Regions from separate parts of the Pseudoalteromonas sp. APC 3355 genome, predicted to be linked through region 1. Evidence: predicted binding sites of a transcription regulator. Region 1 holds the regulator's gene; each other region holds the start of a gene.
The links. The regulator sigma-54, encoded in region 1, starts transcription at its own class of promoters, with help from an activator protein. The targets are predictions, from matches to a motif close to GTTGGCACGNNNNTNGNNT.
Positions count from the first base shown of each region.

Region 1 (3,840 bases):
GAAGGTAATGTGGTTGCCAAAAATTTAACCGATAACGCCATGATAGACAAAATCAATGCTGATAATATTCAGGTAGATATAAAGCTATTAACAATGCGTTCGGAGCAACCCGTCATTATCACTGGACCCAATTTAAAAATCACTGGTAAAGGCCTAGAGGCCGACTTAAAAACCGAAGTGATAAAACTAATTAACCATACGCGAACCATATATTATGACCAATAAAATATTAAAATCACTGATAATTCCTACACTTATACTAGCGTTTAATAGTAGTGCTGCAGAGCAAAACACGCAACCTGCTGCCAATCAAATTTCAATAAGTGCCGACAAGCAAGAAGGTCAATTGAAAGCTAATGTGGGTATTTTTGAGAAAAACGTTGAGATAATTCACGGTGATCGCCGCATTACAGCCGATCGCCTAGAAGTACACAAACGTGATGAACTTGGTGATAATAAACAATTATTAATTGCCACAGGTAGCCCTGCGCACTTTGAAGAAAAGCAATCAGACGGCACGACTATGAGCGCCAGTGCTGACGAAGTACGTTATGATGTATCTAAGCGTTTTTTAACGCTTGTTGGTAATGCACAAGTATCGCAAGCCGGACAAAAAATAAATGCTAAAAGCATTACCTACGACATAGAGCAGCAGCTCATCAGTGCCGAAAAAGATGAAAACTCAACTGACCGCGTTCACACAATTTTAGTACCGATCGAAACTAAAAAAAGTAAAAAAGGCGATAAAGGTCAACCATGAGCACATTAAAAGCAGAACTATTGGCAAAAAGCTATAAAGGTCGTGAAGTTGTAAAAAACGTCGGCCTTGAAGTACAAGCTGGCAGTATAGTTGGCTTACTTGGCCCTAACGGTGCTGGTAAAACAACGACTTTTTATATGATTGTAGGGCTTGTTCCTAGCGACAAAGGTAAAATATCTATTGATGATAACGATATTACTCTTTTACCTATGCATAGTCGTGCTAGATTAGGCATAGGCTACTTACCGCAAGAGTCATCAATTTTTAGAAAGCTGACTGTTTATCAAAACTTAATGGCCATTTTAGAAACGCGCAAAGAACTAAATAAACAAGCCAGAGAAGACACGCTCAATAACTTATTAGATGAATTTAGCATACAACACATTCGTGATAGCCAAGGTATGGCATTGTCGGGTGGAGAACGTCGTCGTGTAGAAATAGCACGAGCGCTGGCAGCAGATCCTAAATTTATACTACTGGATGAACCGTTTGCCGGTGTTGACCCTATTTCGGTATTAGATATAAAGAAAATAATAGAACATCTTAAAAATCGTGGGATTGGTGTATTAATTACCGACCATAACGTAAGAGAGACCCTTGATGTTTGTGAAAAAGCCTACATTGTTTCTCATGGGGAGCTGATTGCATCAGGTACTCCAGAACACGTATTAAATGATAAAACAGTACGCGATGTTTACTTAGGCGAGCAATTTAGGCTGTAACATTTACGCCATGTCTTTAAGCATCTGCTAGTATTAATTATAACAACATAAAAGGATTGTTAGAGATACATGAGGCAATCACTACAGCTGCGCATGGGCCAGCAACTTACAATGACTCCACAGTTGCAACAAGCTATTCGTTTGTTGCAACTCAGTACATTGGATCTCCAGCAAGAAATACAAGAAGCTCTCGACAGTAATCCACTATTAGAGGTTGAAGAGGCAGACTATTCTGAAGACGCTGCTGGTAAAAACGAGCAAAAAGCTGATACCGATGACATAACTGTTAGCGCATCTGCTGATGATGCTCCGAGCGAATACGAACAAGATACTGGTGAAGCACTTGCAAAAGACACGCTAAGTGACGACATGGCTATGGATGTTAGTTGGGATGAGTACATGAGTGCCGCTCCTGCAGCCTCATCAGGTCCAATGCCTGAAGACGAATCAATATACCAAGGCGCCTCTACTGAAACGCTCCATGAGTATTTAATGTGGCAATTACAACTAACACCATTTAGCCCTACCGATGAAGCCATCGCTATTGCGATTGTAGAAGCCGTCGATGATTCAGGTATTTTAACTCTCAGTTGCGAAGAAATTTTAGAAAGCTTTAATCAAGAAAACGAAGATGATAACGAAGTTGAACTTGATGAAATTGAAGCGGTATTAAAACGCATCCAACTGTTTGATCCTGTTGGTATTGCTGCACGTAGTTTACAAGAGTGTTTGTGTATTCAGCTTAATCAATTTGATAAAGAAACACCTTACATTAATGAAACGAAAATGATTTTAACCGAGCATATTGATCTATTAGCAGCTCGCGACTATCGTACATTAATGAAAAAAACTAAGCTCAAAGAAGAAGAGCTTAAAGAAGTAATGACACTAATACATACTCTCAACCCAAAACCTGCAGATACTATTGTAAGGGAAGAATCTGAGTATGTTATTCCTGATGTGTCAGTTAAAAAAATTAAAGGCCGCTGGGTTGTTGAATTAAACCCAGATAGCATGCCTAAAATTCGTGTTAATAGCCAATACGCGGCAATGTCTCGCACTGTAAAATCAAGTGGCGACAGCCAGTTTATTCGCTCACATTTACAAGAAGCTAAATGGTTTATTAAAAGCTTAGAAAGTAGAAACGACACGCTATTAAAAGTTACTAATTGTATTGTTAAGCAACAACAAGGCTTTTTTGAACATGGCCCTGAAGCCATGAAACCAATGGTTTTAAATGATGTCGCTGAAATGGTAGAAATGCACGAATCGACAATTTCACGCGTAACTACTCAAAAGTACATGCATACACCCCGTGGTATATTTGAGCTTAAATACTTTTTCTCAAGCCATGTAAGTACTGAAAACGGTGGTGAATGTTCATCTACAGCAATACGTGCGCTTATCCGAAAATTAATCGCAGCAGAAAACTCAGCAAAACCATTGAGTGATAGCAAAATAGCGGATATATTGGCTGAGCAAGGAATTAAAGTAGCAAGACGTACAATCGCAAAATACCGCGAATCTCTTGCTATTCCACCGTCAAATCAGCGTAAAAGTCTGATTTAAGACGCTAAACTAAGAGGGTAATGCTTATGCAACTAAACTTAACTGGTCGTCACGTAGAATTAACCGATTCACTAAGAGACTATATTAATACTAAATTTGCGAAGCTTGAAAGACACTCTGATCATATAAATAATGTTCATGTCATTCTCGATGTAGAAAAATTAAATCAAAAAGCAGAAGCCACAATACACGTAAGCGGTGCTGAGCTATTTGCCTCTACAGAACATCAAGATATGTATGCCGCTATTGACTCGTTGATCGACAAGCTCGATCGCCAAGTAATCAAACACAAAGAGAAGCTTGCTCGACACTAATATGATGAAATTAAGTTCACTTATATGCCAGGACTGCAGCAAAGCTGCGGTCCTTTTTAATAGCAAAAAAAGAATTTTAGAGTTCATTAGCGAACTTGCTCACGACAAACTTCCGTATTTACCGCAACAAGATATTCTTAATGCTTTAATGAGCAGAGAGAAATTAGGTAGTACAGGTATAGGACGTGGCATTGCTATTCCTCATGGAAGAATGAGCGGTGCAGAAGAGCCTTTGGCTTTAGTGCTCGTTAGCGAAACTCCAATAAACTTTGATGCAATCGATAATCGCCCTGTTGATATTTTTGTCGCACTCATCGTACCAGATGGCGATAACCAGCAGCACTTAAAGACTCTAGCAACCATTGCTGATAAACTAAACAACAAAGATTTTTGTAAACAGTTACGCAGTGCAAAATCTGATACTGAGCTTTACCAAGTTATTGTCGATCAATCATAGTTTTATAAAGGGTGTTAA
Region 1 is NZ_JASDDB010000002.1:16,979-20,818, reverse strand. It holds gene lptC (LPS export ABC transporter periplasmic protein LptC) at 1-225, shown strand, start outside; gene lptA (lipopolysaccharide transport periplasmic protein LptA) at 215-760, shown strand; gene lptB (LPS export ABC transporter ATP-binding protein) at 757-1,482, shown strand; gene QMA08_RS03315 (RNA polymerase factor sigma-54) at 1,552-3,051, shown strand; gene hpf (ribosome hibernation promoting factor) at 3,078-3,365, shown strand; gene ptsN (PTS IIA-like nitrogen regulatory protein PtsN) at 3,370-3,822, shown strand.

Region 2 (3,840 bases), 180 kb from region 1:
TTTAGCAACTGAGTCATTACCGTATTTGGATCATCATTTATGTTTAAGCACATGAACTTAAAAAAGCGTTTAAGCTCGTTTTCGCCTGTAAAAACATCTTTGCTAGGTACCAATTTAAATCCGCCACACTGATTAGCGTGCCATGCAATAACCTGCTCTGCAGGAGGATAGCTTGGTTCAATTTTTGGTCTAGGTTTTGGACTAGGGTTACTGTTTTTGTCGGTCGTTTTTTTTGTATCGACCACAGGTGCAGGTGTAATTGACACACGCTCTTCTTGCCCATTATTAATTTCACAACCTGATATAACCATGCTGCTACTGAGCACACATAAAATAGCGATTAAACGCAAGCGCATGTTAATTAACTCCTAGATTTTTTGTTATGGGAATTTTAATTGAAAACCGGCAACCATGTGGCTCGTTATGCTCAACACTAAGTGTACCTCTTAGCTGTTCAACAGACTCTTTTACAATAGTTAAACCCAGTCCACTGCCTTGCAGCGTAACATTTTTACTGTGTTTACCTTGATAAAATGCGCTGAAAATTTGAGTTTTTTCTTGCTCTTTAATACCGCACCCTTTATCAAGTACAACGATACAAAGCTGGTTTTGCTCAAGCGCTAAATTAATAGTAACGCTTTGCTTATCTTCTGAAAATTTTAAGCCATTTGAAATAAGCTGAATTAAAATCATCTCAATAAGCTCACTAGGTAAAGCAAGCGGTTTGTTAGGTAAAGTATTTTGCCACTGCAGAGCTTGCTGACGCGCAGTTAAGCGATGTTCAAAATGGCTATTAATTTTATTAATAAGAAGACTAAATTCAACTTCGCTTAAGCTGTCTTTACTGGTGCGAATCGCATTATAACTCAGCAAACTGTCAATCATTGTACGAAGGCGCACCATAGATTGGCTAATGAGCTCAAGCACTGCTTTTTGCTCAGCAGTAATTGGACCTACTATTTCATCAGTTAATAAATCAGTGCCTTCGACCATTGAAGCAAGCGGCGTTTTTAGCTCATGAGTTACATGGCGTAAAAAAGTATCTTTTTGCTGCTCAAGCATATGAAGCTGCTCTTGTACCCATTGGAGCTTTTCTCCTAGCTCAACAAGCTCAGCTGAACCTTTCACAGATATTTTTTGCTGCCAATGCCCCTGCCCAAGCTTATCAATAACCGTAGTTAACCCTTTTAGCCGCCCACTTATGCGCCATAAAAAACCTCCCCCAACAATTAAAGTCAGTGGAATAAGTGCCACCAGCCAGTTTATAAATGACGCTTGCAGGCTTGTAAGCTCATTTTGGTTATTGGTAATTTGCGCTTCGTTTTTATCACGTAACCATAAAGTAAGCTCAGCAATTAAATCGCTCACTGGCACAAATAGCTCAGCTTGTTGTTGTTTTTGCTCAACGAGTTTTACATGCGCGGTTTGTAAGGTGGTATATAAGCGTTGCCATTGGTGAATATACTCTTTATTCGTGTTTACAAATTTGAGTTCATCAATGCTTTGTAGGGATGATTGCCATTTATCGACAATGAGCTTATCAAGCGATTCACTTTTTAATACCCAGTTTTGCCTAGTGGCGCGCTCAAGGCTGTTGAGCTCTTGCTTTAAAGTGTTAAACGATTTGGTAATTTGGTAGTTGCTACTCACAATACTTTGAGTAACCGCTAATTGCTTATTAAGCGCATTTAAAAATACGATCACCACTATAGAAAGCGGAAGTAGCGAAAGCAGCATACTCATTGCAAATTGCCCAATTAAATTAGACCGCCAGTTAAGCATTGCATGGTATTTTTTAGCTATGGTTGCTGGCATTTCGTTTAGTCCTTTTAAGTTAAGCGCTCTATTATTAAGTGCTTACCTTATACACTAGCTGAACCAGCAATTATATTTAATACGATTAACAGCCAGCACTATAAAACAATGTGTCGCCAAATAGAGACAGCGTAACTCGTTGATTTTAATAAACTCCCTTTCAACCTCACTAAATAGTGTTGCAAAAGGCGCACAAAAATTACAATAAACCCAGTAAAAACTTCTCACTGGCTTAAAGCAAAAACAATAACCATTTGAAAAATAACAACAATTATTATTGGCACCATTTTTGTAATAGGAGTAATAACTTTAATCAATAAGGAAATAATTATGAACAAACGCATTTTAGTAATTTCATCATTACTGGCTTTAGGCTTTTTAGGCCCTAATGCACACGCAATGGACGTTCACGCGACTTTTAACGAACTTGATAAAGACAGTAACGGCACATTAAGTGAAGCCGAAGCAGGTGAAGATGCTGTCTTACACGAGAATTTTTCTCAAATTGATACTAATCAAGATGGGCAATTGTCGCTAGATGAATTCAAAAAATTTATTCAATAAACTCATTTAATAAGGAACGTGATTATGAAACAACTTATAGCCGCTTTTTCATTAATGTTTTTAGCAATTAGTGCCACCGTAATTGCATCGCCAACAAATGTGCGTTTTGCCCACTTAGATAAAGACATGGACGGACAAATATCAATTGCAGAAGCAAAGGAAGACAAGGAAGTAATGAGACAATTTGCCGACTTAGATGAAGACGGTGATGAAAAAGTCTCAAAAAAAGAATTTGAAAGCTTTAAACCTTAATGAGTAATTACTGATTAAGCTTTACTTAAGCTTGTTATAGGTAAACTGGAATTAAAAGCATTTGCCATAATCCCTGAGGGAGTGTGTAAAAGGATTTAATGTTGGGAGTTAAATTACGGCAAGTGCTTTTTCCTTTTTCCTTTTTTTTAGCCATAAACTTTAAATACATCTTTTGGAAGGAACACCATGAAGATACTTCCCCTTGTTATAAGCATCTTAATGCTATTAAGCTTTGATGCCGCTGCACTTGATGTAAAGCAACGCTTTGATCACCTCGATAGCGACAAAAGTGGCTATTTAACGCATGACGAACTTGATCCCCAACCACAACTATTAAACACATTTGTAAAATGGGACAAAAACCAAGATAACCAAATTTCGTTAATCGAATTTAAAAATTACCTTACCAATAACCTCTACTGAGTATTTTTCATGAAAAAAACAAGCTATATAGCGCTTTTTGCGTTTAGTATTTTTAGCACATTAGGCTTTGCTGCAAGCAACAATGTTGCAGAGCAATTTGAAAAACTTGATAGAAACCAGGATGGTTTTTTAACACGTTCAGAAACCGCTGTAGACCCCGCTTTGTGGTCTCGGTTTTCAAGCTACGATCAAGACAAAGATGGTAAACTAACGCTAAGTGAATACAGTTTATACGCTAGTAAATAAACCCTTTCAAAAGCTAGATATTTTATGTTCTAGCTTTACTGCTTTTTTCTTCATCATAATTTGTCTCACATATTGGTATTATAAAGTTGGGTTTGCTAGTGTTAACGCACTAACAATAAAAAATAATGCCTTATGCCGCTCAAAAAAATAATCAAACCACTCATACTAGCCAGCCTTTGCGCTAGTTCTAGTTACACTTTTGCACAAACAAAAGTAATTTATAACGCCAATGGTTATACCCCTTTATATCAAGGTGAAGTACAGCAATTTACTACCCTCGTTATTAAAAATGGCAAGGTAGTAAAACTAGGTAGCGATACACTTAAAGATAGCTACCCAGATGCCAAGCTAATTGATGCGCACGGTAATACCTTATTACCTGGCTTAATTGATGCTCATGGGCACGTTATTGGCCTAGGAGATAATTTATCGCAACTTGACGTACGCGGCGCAACATCGGTTGATGAAGTAACGAATAAACTAAAAGTATTTGCCGATAACAAACAAGGTTGGATTATAGGACGAGGCTGGAACCAAGAG
Region 2 is NZ_JASDDB010000002.1:196,790-200,629, reverse strand. It holds gene QMA08_RS04185 (hypothetical protein) at 1-356, opposite strand, end outside; gene QMA08_RS04180 (HAMP domain-containing sensor histidine kinase) at 358-1,815, opposite strand; gene QMA08_RS04175 (EF-hand domain-containing protein) at 2,146-2,379, shown strand; gene QMA08_RS04170 (hypothetical protein) at 2,404-2,631, shown strand; gene QMA08_RS04165 (EF-hand domain-containing protein) at 2,818-3,054, shown strand; gene QMA08_RS04160 (calcium-binding protein) at 3,064-3,300, shown strand; gene QMA08_RS04155 (amidohydrolase) at 3,433-3,840, shown strand, end outside.
Region 2: QMA08_RS04175 (EF-hand domain-containing protein) is a predicted target of sigma-54. The motif match lies at 2,092-2,110, and genes of this name have one in related genera.

Region 3 (3,840 bases), on a different contig from region 1:
GGTATGGTGATGATGGTATTTACCCTCCCCTCATTTGGCTATGTTTTTAAAGTAATAAAAGACAAATTTGGTGAGAGTAAACCCTTTGGCCGTGATACCGTATTAAAACGCTATCAACTGGTAAAAAACCATGATCGCGTTGGCAGAATGGCCGATACCATAGAGTATTCTAACGTCGTATTTCCTTTAGCGCGTTTTGATAGTAATTTACTTGCGCAATTACATAAAACAATTGGCTCATCAATGATAATTGAGGGCGATTGGTTGATCATCAAGCATTTGTATATTGAACGGCGCATGACACCTCTTAACTTGTTTTTAGAAAATGCTGATGAAGAAAGTGTCGCCGACGCGATTGAAGAATATGGGCAAGCCCTAAAAGAAATGATTGCTGTTAATATATTCCCTGGTGATATGCTCTTAAAAAACTTTGGTGTAAGTAAGCACAAACGTATTATTTTTTACGATTACGATGAAGTTCAATATCTAACCGATATGAACTTTAGAGCATTACCAAAAGCAAAGAGCTATGACGACTATCTAATGGATGAACAAAGTTACTCTGTTGCACCACAGGACGTATTTCCTGAGCAACTTTGTACATTTGTAATGCCAAACCCTATGTATAAAAAGTTTTTACTCAGCACTCATCCTGAGCTTATAGATGTTAGCTTTTGGAAGCAGGCACAACAAAATATAAAAAATGGTCAGGTAAGTCATATTTACCCATACCCGACAGCACAGCGCTTTATTCACCACTGGTAAGCGCTAAAGGACACACACAATGAATATAAGTAAAATAGATTTAAATTTACTCGTTTACCTCGATACATTGCTGCGAGAATGCAACGTAACACGCGCTGCTAATCAATTGAGTATAACGCAACCTGCAATGAGTAATGGCCTTAAACGTCTTCGTAACTTATTTAACGACCCTATTTTAGTTCGTACCAGCGATGGTATGGTGCCTACCGAGCGTGCTTTGGAGTTACAACCCGTTATTCGTGGCATATTAATGACCCTTGAAGAAACTCTAGCACCTAATCGAGAATTTGAGGCAAGCCAAAGTAAGCGTGTGTTTAGAATAATGGCCAGTGATTACGCTGCAAGTACATTAGCACCAAAGCTTTTAAGTAAATTGCACGAAGAAGCCCCCGATACTACTTTAGATATACTCACACCAAGTGATGTCACCTTTCATGATGTAGAAAACGGTAAAGTAGATATGGCAATCAACCGTTTTGAAAACTTACCGCAGTCTTTTCATCATAAACGTATTTGGAAAGATAGTTTTTGCTGCTTAGTAAAAGCCGATAATCCTATAATTGAAAACTTTAGCCTCGACAGCTATTTAAAAGCGCGCCATATATGGGTAAGCAAAACAGGTTTTGGTGTAGGTGTAGGCATGGACCCTAAAGATGTGCAAAAACTTGGCTGGGTTGACGAAGCACTTGCTCACTTTGGTAAGCATCGTAATATTGCCACTTTTACGCGTAACTACCATGTGGCAATTCATTTAGCTAAAGAGAAAAATTTAATTGCGACCCTTCCTTCAAAAGCCGCAAATATATATTTAGATGATCCGGGGCTTAAAATCTTAGAGCCACCATTTCCAATCCCTCCTTTTGAGCTTGATATGATTTGGAGCCCACTGTTACATCGCGATGCGAGTCACATTTGGTTACGTCAAAAAGTAGCTGAAGTAGCTGAAGAGCTAAAATAACTTTATTACACAATATAATGTAAAAATTGCTAGGTTAATTTTCTGCCTGTTAACTTAGCATCTTACTAAAATAAAATTAAACCAATAAAATCAAATGACTACATAACTATTGAAACGTGGAACATACATTGCTTTTATTAAATTGAACTATACATTCATTTAATTAAAGAGGTCATTATGAACACCCATCAAGGATCAGAAGTAAATCATATTACTGACATCATTCAAGTTATGAACAGCGGCATCGATTTTTATCAAAAAGCACAGGAAAAAGTTGAAGACCCTGCTATTGGTGCACTTTTTCAGCGTATGATAGATGCCCGAAAAGTGAGTGTTGAGCGCTTGCAGCCATATGCAATTAATGAAAAAGGCGAACGCGAAGATGGCTCATCTTTCGCAGTTGAAGCACGACGTGCGTACACAGCCCTATTGACTACTTTCACCTCACACAACGACAGCACGTATGTAAAAGAGCTCGAAGAGGTAGAAGATAAAACCCTTGAAGAAATTAAAGCAGCAATGGATAAACCGCAACCAGCTGACTGCGAAGCTGCACTGGCTAAAACATTATTAACAATGCAAAGCTGCCATGCAGAAATGAGCCGTATGCAAAAGCATTAAGCTGACATAGCGCATAACTAGAACCCAGCCTCGAGCTGGGTTTTTTATTGCCTCTAATACCAATCTACATAGTTTTTTAAGCAATTTAACAAATTGCATTACATTATAACGATGCTAAATAGACCCCATATATAAGCAGAACGGTATAAACACCGCCTTATTTCACCACATTTTAATACATAATTAGTACAAATATTTAATGTTATTAGAATATTTATTTAACCACGCTTTATTTTTGCTGTGCTAATTTTGTTAATAGGTACCTAAAACCTTGCTGTGGCGCCGCAGCATTTAATTAAAAATAAGGTCCAATATGAAAAAACTAACCAAACTACAAAATAATGCTGATGTAGATATGACCCCGATGTTAGACATAGTGTTCATATTACTAATTTTCTTTATTGTAACTACATCTTTTGTAAAACCTGTGGCTATTGAATTAAACCGACCACTCGACAGCCCTCAAATAGATAAGCCTGTTAAAAATGCTTTATTTAAAATTGATGAAAGTAACGGAGTATATTTTTCTGGGAGGTTAATTGATTTAGAGCAAGTTGCGACTAATTTAGCTATGTTCGCGGCTGAATATGAAATAAGTTCGGTACTTATAACCGCAGACGAAAACAGTACACATAATACTTTAATGAATGTAATGAATAATATTAAGCAATACGATGATTATCCAATAAGTTTGATTTCTAAATAAAATCAGCCCAAGCTAAAACCAAAAAAAGGGCCTTACGGCCCTTTGAGTTAAATAACAAAAGGGAGGTTATTAATTAAAAACGGTATTCTGCACCTACGTAGTAGTAAGCACCGTTAAATCCAAACGGAGCCGAACGACGTGAGTAGTCAAACACACCTGAGCTACTTATTACTGTGTTGCCACTAGCATCCACAATAGTACCTGAGCGAGAGTTACCTATTTCATTTTTATCTGGGTAAACATCGAACAAGTTATTTGCACCAATATTTACTGATAAATCTTCAGTAACGAAGTAGTTAACTTTAACGTCAGTTAAAATTTCTGCGCCATACGTTTGACGACCGCCATCTTCTACTGTGTATTCACCAAAACGATTAAGTGACAGGTTAACAGTCCAATCATCACGTTGATAAAGCGCACTTAAGTTAATACGGTCCTCTGGTTGCCACTCTTCTATAATAGAGATGTCTTCAGCTGAGAATATATCTTCTACTTTTACTGTCTCAAGGCTTGAGCCAGCAGGAGAGAACAACGATACAACATCTGTTTTGGTAAAGTTAGCTGCAAGTGTAAAATCAAGCGTGCCACCTAAACCTTCAGTGTTCCACGTTGCTACAAAATCAACACCACGAGTTTCTGTATCAGCACCATTTAAGAAAAACTGCCCTACGCCAGCACCAGCACTATTTAGTGCTGCATCAAGGCTTGTAGATAACCCTTTACCTAAGCGATCACTAATTACAATACGGTCGTCAATATCAATCGAGTAGTAATCAACGGTTACATTAAT
Region 3 is NZ_JASDDB010000001.1:648,755-652,594, forward strand. It holds gene aceK (bifunctional isocitrate dehydrogenase kinase/phosphatase) at 1-765, shown strand, start outside; gene QMA08_RS02835 (LysR family transcriptional regulator) at 785-1,723, shown strand; gene QMA08_RS02840 (PA2169 family four-helix-bundle protein) at 1,901-2,344, shown strand; gene QMA08_RS02845 (biopolymer transporter ExbD) at 2,658-3,050, shown strand; gene QMA08_RS02850 (TonB-dependent receptor) at 3,124-3,840, opposite strand, start outside.
Region 3: QMA08_RS02840 (PA2169 family four-helix-bundle protein) is a predicted target of sigma-54. The motif match lies at 1,839-1,857, and genes of this name have one in related genera.

Region 4 (3,840 bases), on a different contig from region 1:
AGCATTTTTCTCCTACCACTACTCACGTTGTGCGATAAAAACAGAATTTTTCATGTTTGATTTAGCTCATCTATTAAACTCATCATTTCAGCAATAAATTATTTAGTGTAAAATGCCCCGCTTTATTATCCCCAAAATACGAGTAGCGCACATGCAAACCAATATGCCAGATATAGCAGACACTGCACCCGCTTTACAAACAGGTAAATTAGACTGGGTTGGCATGGGCGAAATAGAACTGCCATTTATTTTTGAATCTCGAGACTTATCTCCAGTTACAGTAAACGCCAAAGCTCGTGCATTTGTAAATTTACATAAAGAAGATGCCAAAGGCATTCATATGTCACGTCTATTTTTGGCACTTGATCTGCTTTCAACCGAGCAGCAAGTCAATCCGCAAACTATAGCGCAGGCACTCGATACCTTTATAACTAGCCACGAAGGGCTGAGCGATAAAGCACAAATTGAATTTAAATTTGAATTACCGCTACGCCGTAAGTCATTATTAAGTGGTAAAGCGGGCTGGAAAAGCTACCCAGTTGTACTTACCAGTACAATTGAAAATAACGTTATTAGCTACGAGCTAACCGTAGATGTTACTTATTCTTCAACGTGCCCATGCTCTGCTGCACTTGCGCGCCAGCTTATACAAAACGCGTTTAACGAAAAGTTTAACCAAGAAACGTTAAGCCAAAAAGATGTGCACGAATGGCTAGGCACTACACAAGGCATTGTAGCTACTCCTCACTCGCAGCGCTCTATTGCCAACGTAAAAGTAAAGCTTGATAGCAACATTCAAGAATTTGACGTAGTTACGCTAATTAACACTCTTGAAGCTGAGCTTAAAACACCAGTACAAGCGGCAGTAAAACGTGAAGATGAGCAAGAATTTGCCCGTTTGAATGGTCAAAACCTTATGTTTTGTGAAGATGCAGCGCGTAAAATTAAAGCATTGCTAGAGGCAAACAATTACAGTGATTATTGGCTGCAAATAAACCACTATGAATCACTGCATGCGCACGATGCTGTAGCTATTGCAGTAAAAGGTATTAAAGGAGGCTACAAAGCTTAATCGCTGTGTAGCTATTGCTTGTAAACCAGTCGGTAATTATTTTATAACCCATACTTTTTAGGCACGTAAATTGCTTTGTTTGAGCAGTGTCAATTTGTTGTTATGGAGTTACCGTATGGAATTCGCTTTATTATTAATCCTAGTATTAGTTGTCGGGGCCTCTGTTGTTGCGTCAAAATTTAATGACGATGGCGGAAACCCGTATCCTTTTACTCGCAAGCAAACTGTTTTTACGCAGGTTGAAGGCGCTTTTTTAAATCTTCTCGAGCGTGCTGTTGGCGATCAATATAAAATTGTTAGTCGCGTTAAGTTAATCGACGTTATTGACTGTAAGCAAGGCCTTTCAGTAAAGTCTAAACGTGCTGCTTTAGCTAAAGCTAAAAATAAGCAACTCGACTTTGTATTAATCGATAAAGAAAAACTAACAATCATTGCTGCTGTTGACCTAGTTAACAATGCCAACAAAGATGGCCACAAAGCTCAACGCGACTGGTTTGTAAACGGTGCACTAGAGTCTGCGGGCATTCCACATATTCGTATGAAAGTTAAATCGGGCTACCGCCCTTCTGAAGTACGCGATGCAATTATGTTTAAACTTGGTAAGCCTGCAGCAACACAAACTCAGCGCCCTGTTCGTAATCGCTCACATAAGCCAGCGGTACTTTCACCTTCTCAAGCTAAAGCGCAAACCACGGCGTTAGCTGAAATTTAAAAAACGAATTAAATACTCTCCTAAAAAGTATTTAAAGCGAGCTCATAAACAAGCTCGCTTTTTTGTTTTTTATTGCTAACTTCACGTATAATCAAGTGATTCAAACTCAGGAATTAAACTTTATGAATGTTGGTATTATTGGCGCAATGGAGCCAGAAGTTAAAATTTTACGTGAAGCTATGCAAAACCCACAAATTTTAACTAAAGCAGGTTTCACTTTTTATACTGGCGAGTTGGCTGGTAACACGGTGACACTTGTTCAATCTGGTATTGGTAAAGTCGCATCAACTATTGCAACTACCTTACTTATCGATAACTTCAAACCTGATTGCATAATTAACACAGGCTCAGCCGGTGGATTCGATCCTTCTCTTAGTGTTGGCGATGTCGTAATTTCGTCAGAAGTACGTCACCACGATGTAGACGTAACTGCTTTTGGCTACGAAATTGGCCAAGTACCACAAATGCCGGCAGGCTTTGCAGCACACCCTAAATTAGTTGAAGCAGCACAGCAAACTATCGAACAAATCAGTGATGTTAAAACACTCGTTGGCTTAATTTGTACTGGTGACACATTTATGTGTGACCCTATACGCATTGATAAAGCACGTAGTGATTTTCCTACAATGCTTGCTGTTGAAATGGAAGGCGCTTCAATTGCGCAAACGTGTTTTACGCTAAACACACCATTTGTTGTAATTCGCTCAATGTCTGATATTGCTGGTAAAGAGTCACCACAATCATTTGAAGAATACCTAGAAACAGCATCAATCAACTCATCTAAAATGGTTGTTGCACTTTTAGAAAAACTAACAGCAGTATCTTTGTAAATGCTTAGCAATATTGTTCAAAATCACTTGGACTTTATTGCCTTTATACTAGCGCTCCTTGCTGAGCGCTTTATTCCCCTTATTAGCTGGTATCATCCTAATACGGCGTTAAATGCTGTTTTTAGTGCTATTGGCAAACGTATATACAAAAGCAAAGAACCTAAAAGCTATCAATATTTGGCAGCTATACTCGCAAGCTCACTTATTTTAAGTGTTATTCTCATTATTGTAGTGTTACTACTCGAGTTTGCTTTTTACCCTGAATTACTCGCAGGTCTTATTTTATATTTATGCCTAGAAAGTAAGAGCATTGATAAAAAAGCACTTCGCATTGCAAAGCTAACTAAACAAAATCAAAAATCCACAGCACGCGAATTACTAAAGCCACTGCTCGCCCGTGAAGTTAATAGACTTTCATCAGCTGGTATTATCAAAGCATTAATTGAGAGCTTAATACTGCGCACCGCTCGATACTATTTCGTAGTCATATTTATATTTTTAGCATTTGGCCCTATAGCTGCCCTTGCCTATCGGTTACTTACCTTAATACAACAAGCATGGCGTAGTGATATCCCCCCAAATAGTTACTTTTTAAAACCGCTTAAAACACTCTTGTTTATTATTGAATATATTCCGATGCGCTTACTCGCTTTAACTATTGCAGCAAGTCGAGCAAGCAAACAAAGCATGCATTATATAAAGCATTATGGCAGGCATTTTTATCAAACAAATACAGGTTGGCTCTTAAGCACATGTTCTGCATCACTTGGCGTGCAGTTGGGCGGGCCTGCAGTTTATTTAGGCACTCGCTTTAATAAAATGCGTATTGGTACTGATAGACTACCTACACCCGAGGATGTACCTGTAATAATTAATAGGTTAAATCAGGCCCGTGTATTTTGGTTGTTAGTGATAGCCAGCATTGAAATATTAAAATTGATTTAAAGGGCTCAAAATACGAGCACAAAAAAACCAGCCGAGGCTGGTTTTTTAGTTTTTAAACTGTGCTTAAGCTACAGTGATGTTTGCAAACTTACGTTTACCTACTTGGTAAATAGCCGTTGTGCCTTTTGCTATTTCAAGTTTGGTATCAGTGATTTTATCTTCACCGTTAAGTTTAACTGCACCTTGCTTAATCATACGCATTGCTTCTGATGTACTTACTACTAAATTTGCTTCTTTAAGCAAGTTAGCAATTAAAATAGTATCTTCTGCAATAGTGATTG
Region 4 is NZ_JASDDB010000022.1:12,089-15,928, forward strand. It holds gene folE2 (GTP cyclohydrolase FolE2) at 152-1,072, shown strand; gene QMA08_RS19510 (DUF2726 domain-containing protein) at 1,188-1,784, shown strand; gene mtnN (5'-methylthioadenosine/S-adenosylhomocysteine nucleosidase) at 1,907-2,614, shown strand; gene ampE (regulatory signaling modulator protein AmpE) at 2,615-3,559, shown strand; gene tyrS (tyrosine--tRNA ligase) at 3,623-3,840, opposite strand, start outside.
Region 4: QMA08_RS19510 (DUF2726 domain-containing protein) is a predicted target of sigma-54. The motif match lies at 1,130-1,148, and genes of this name have one in related genera.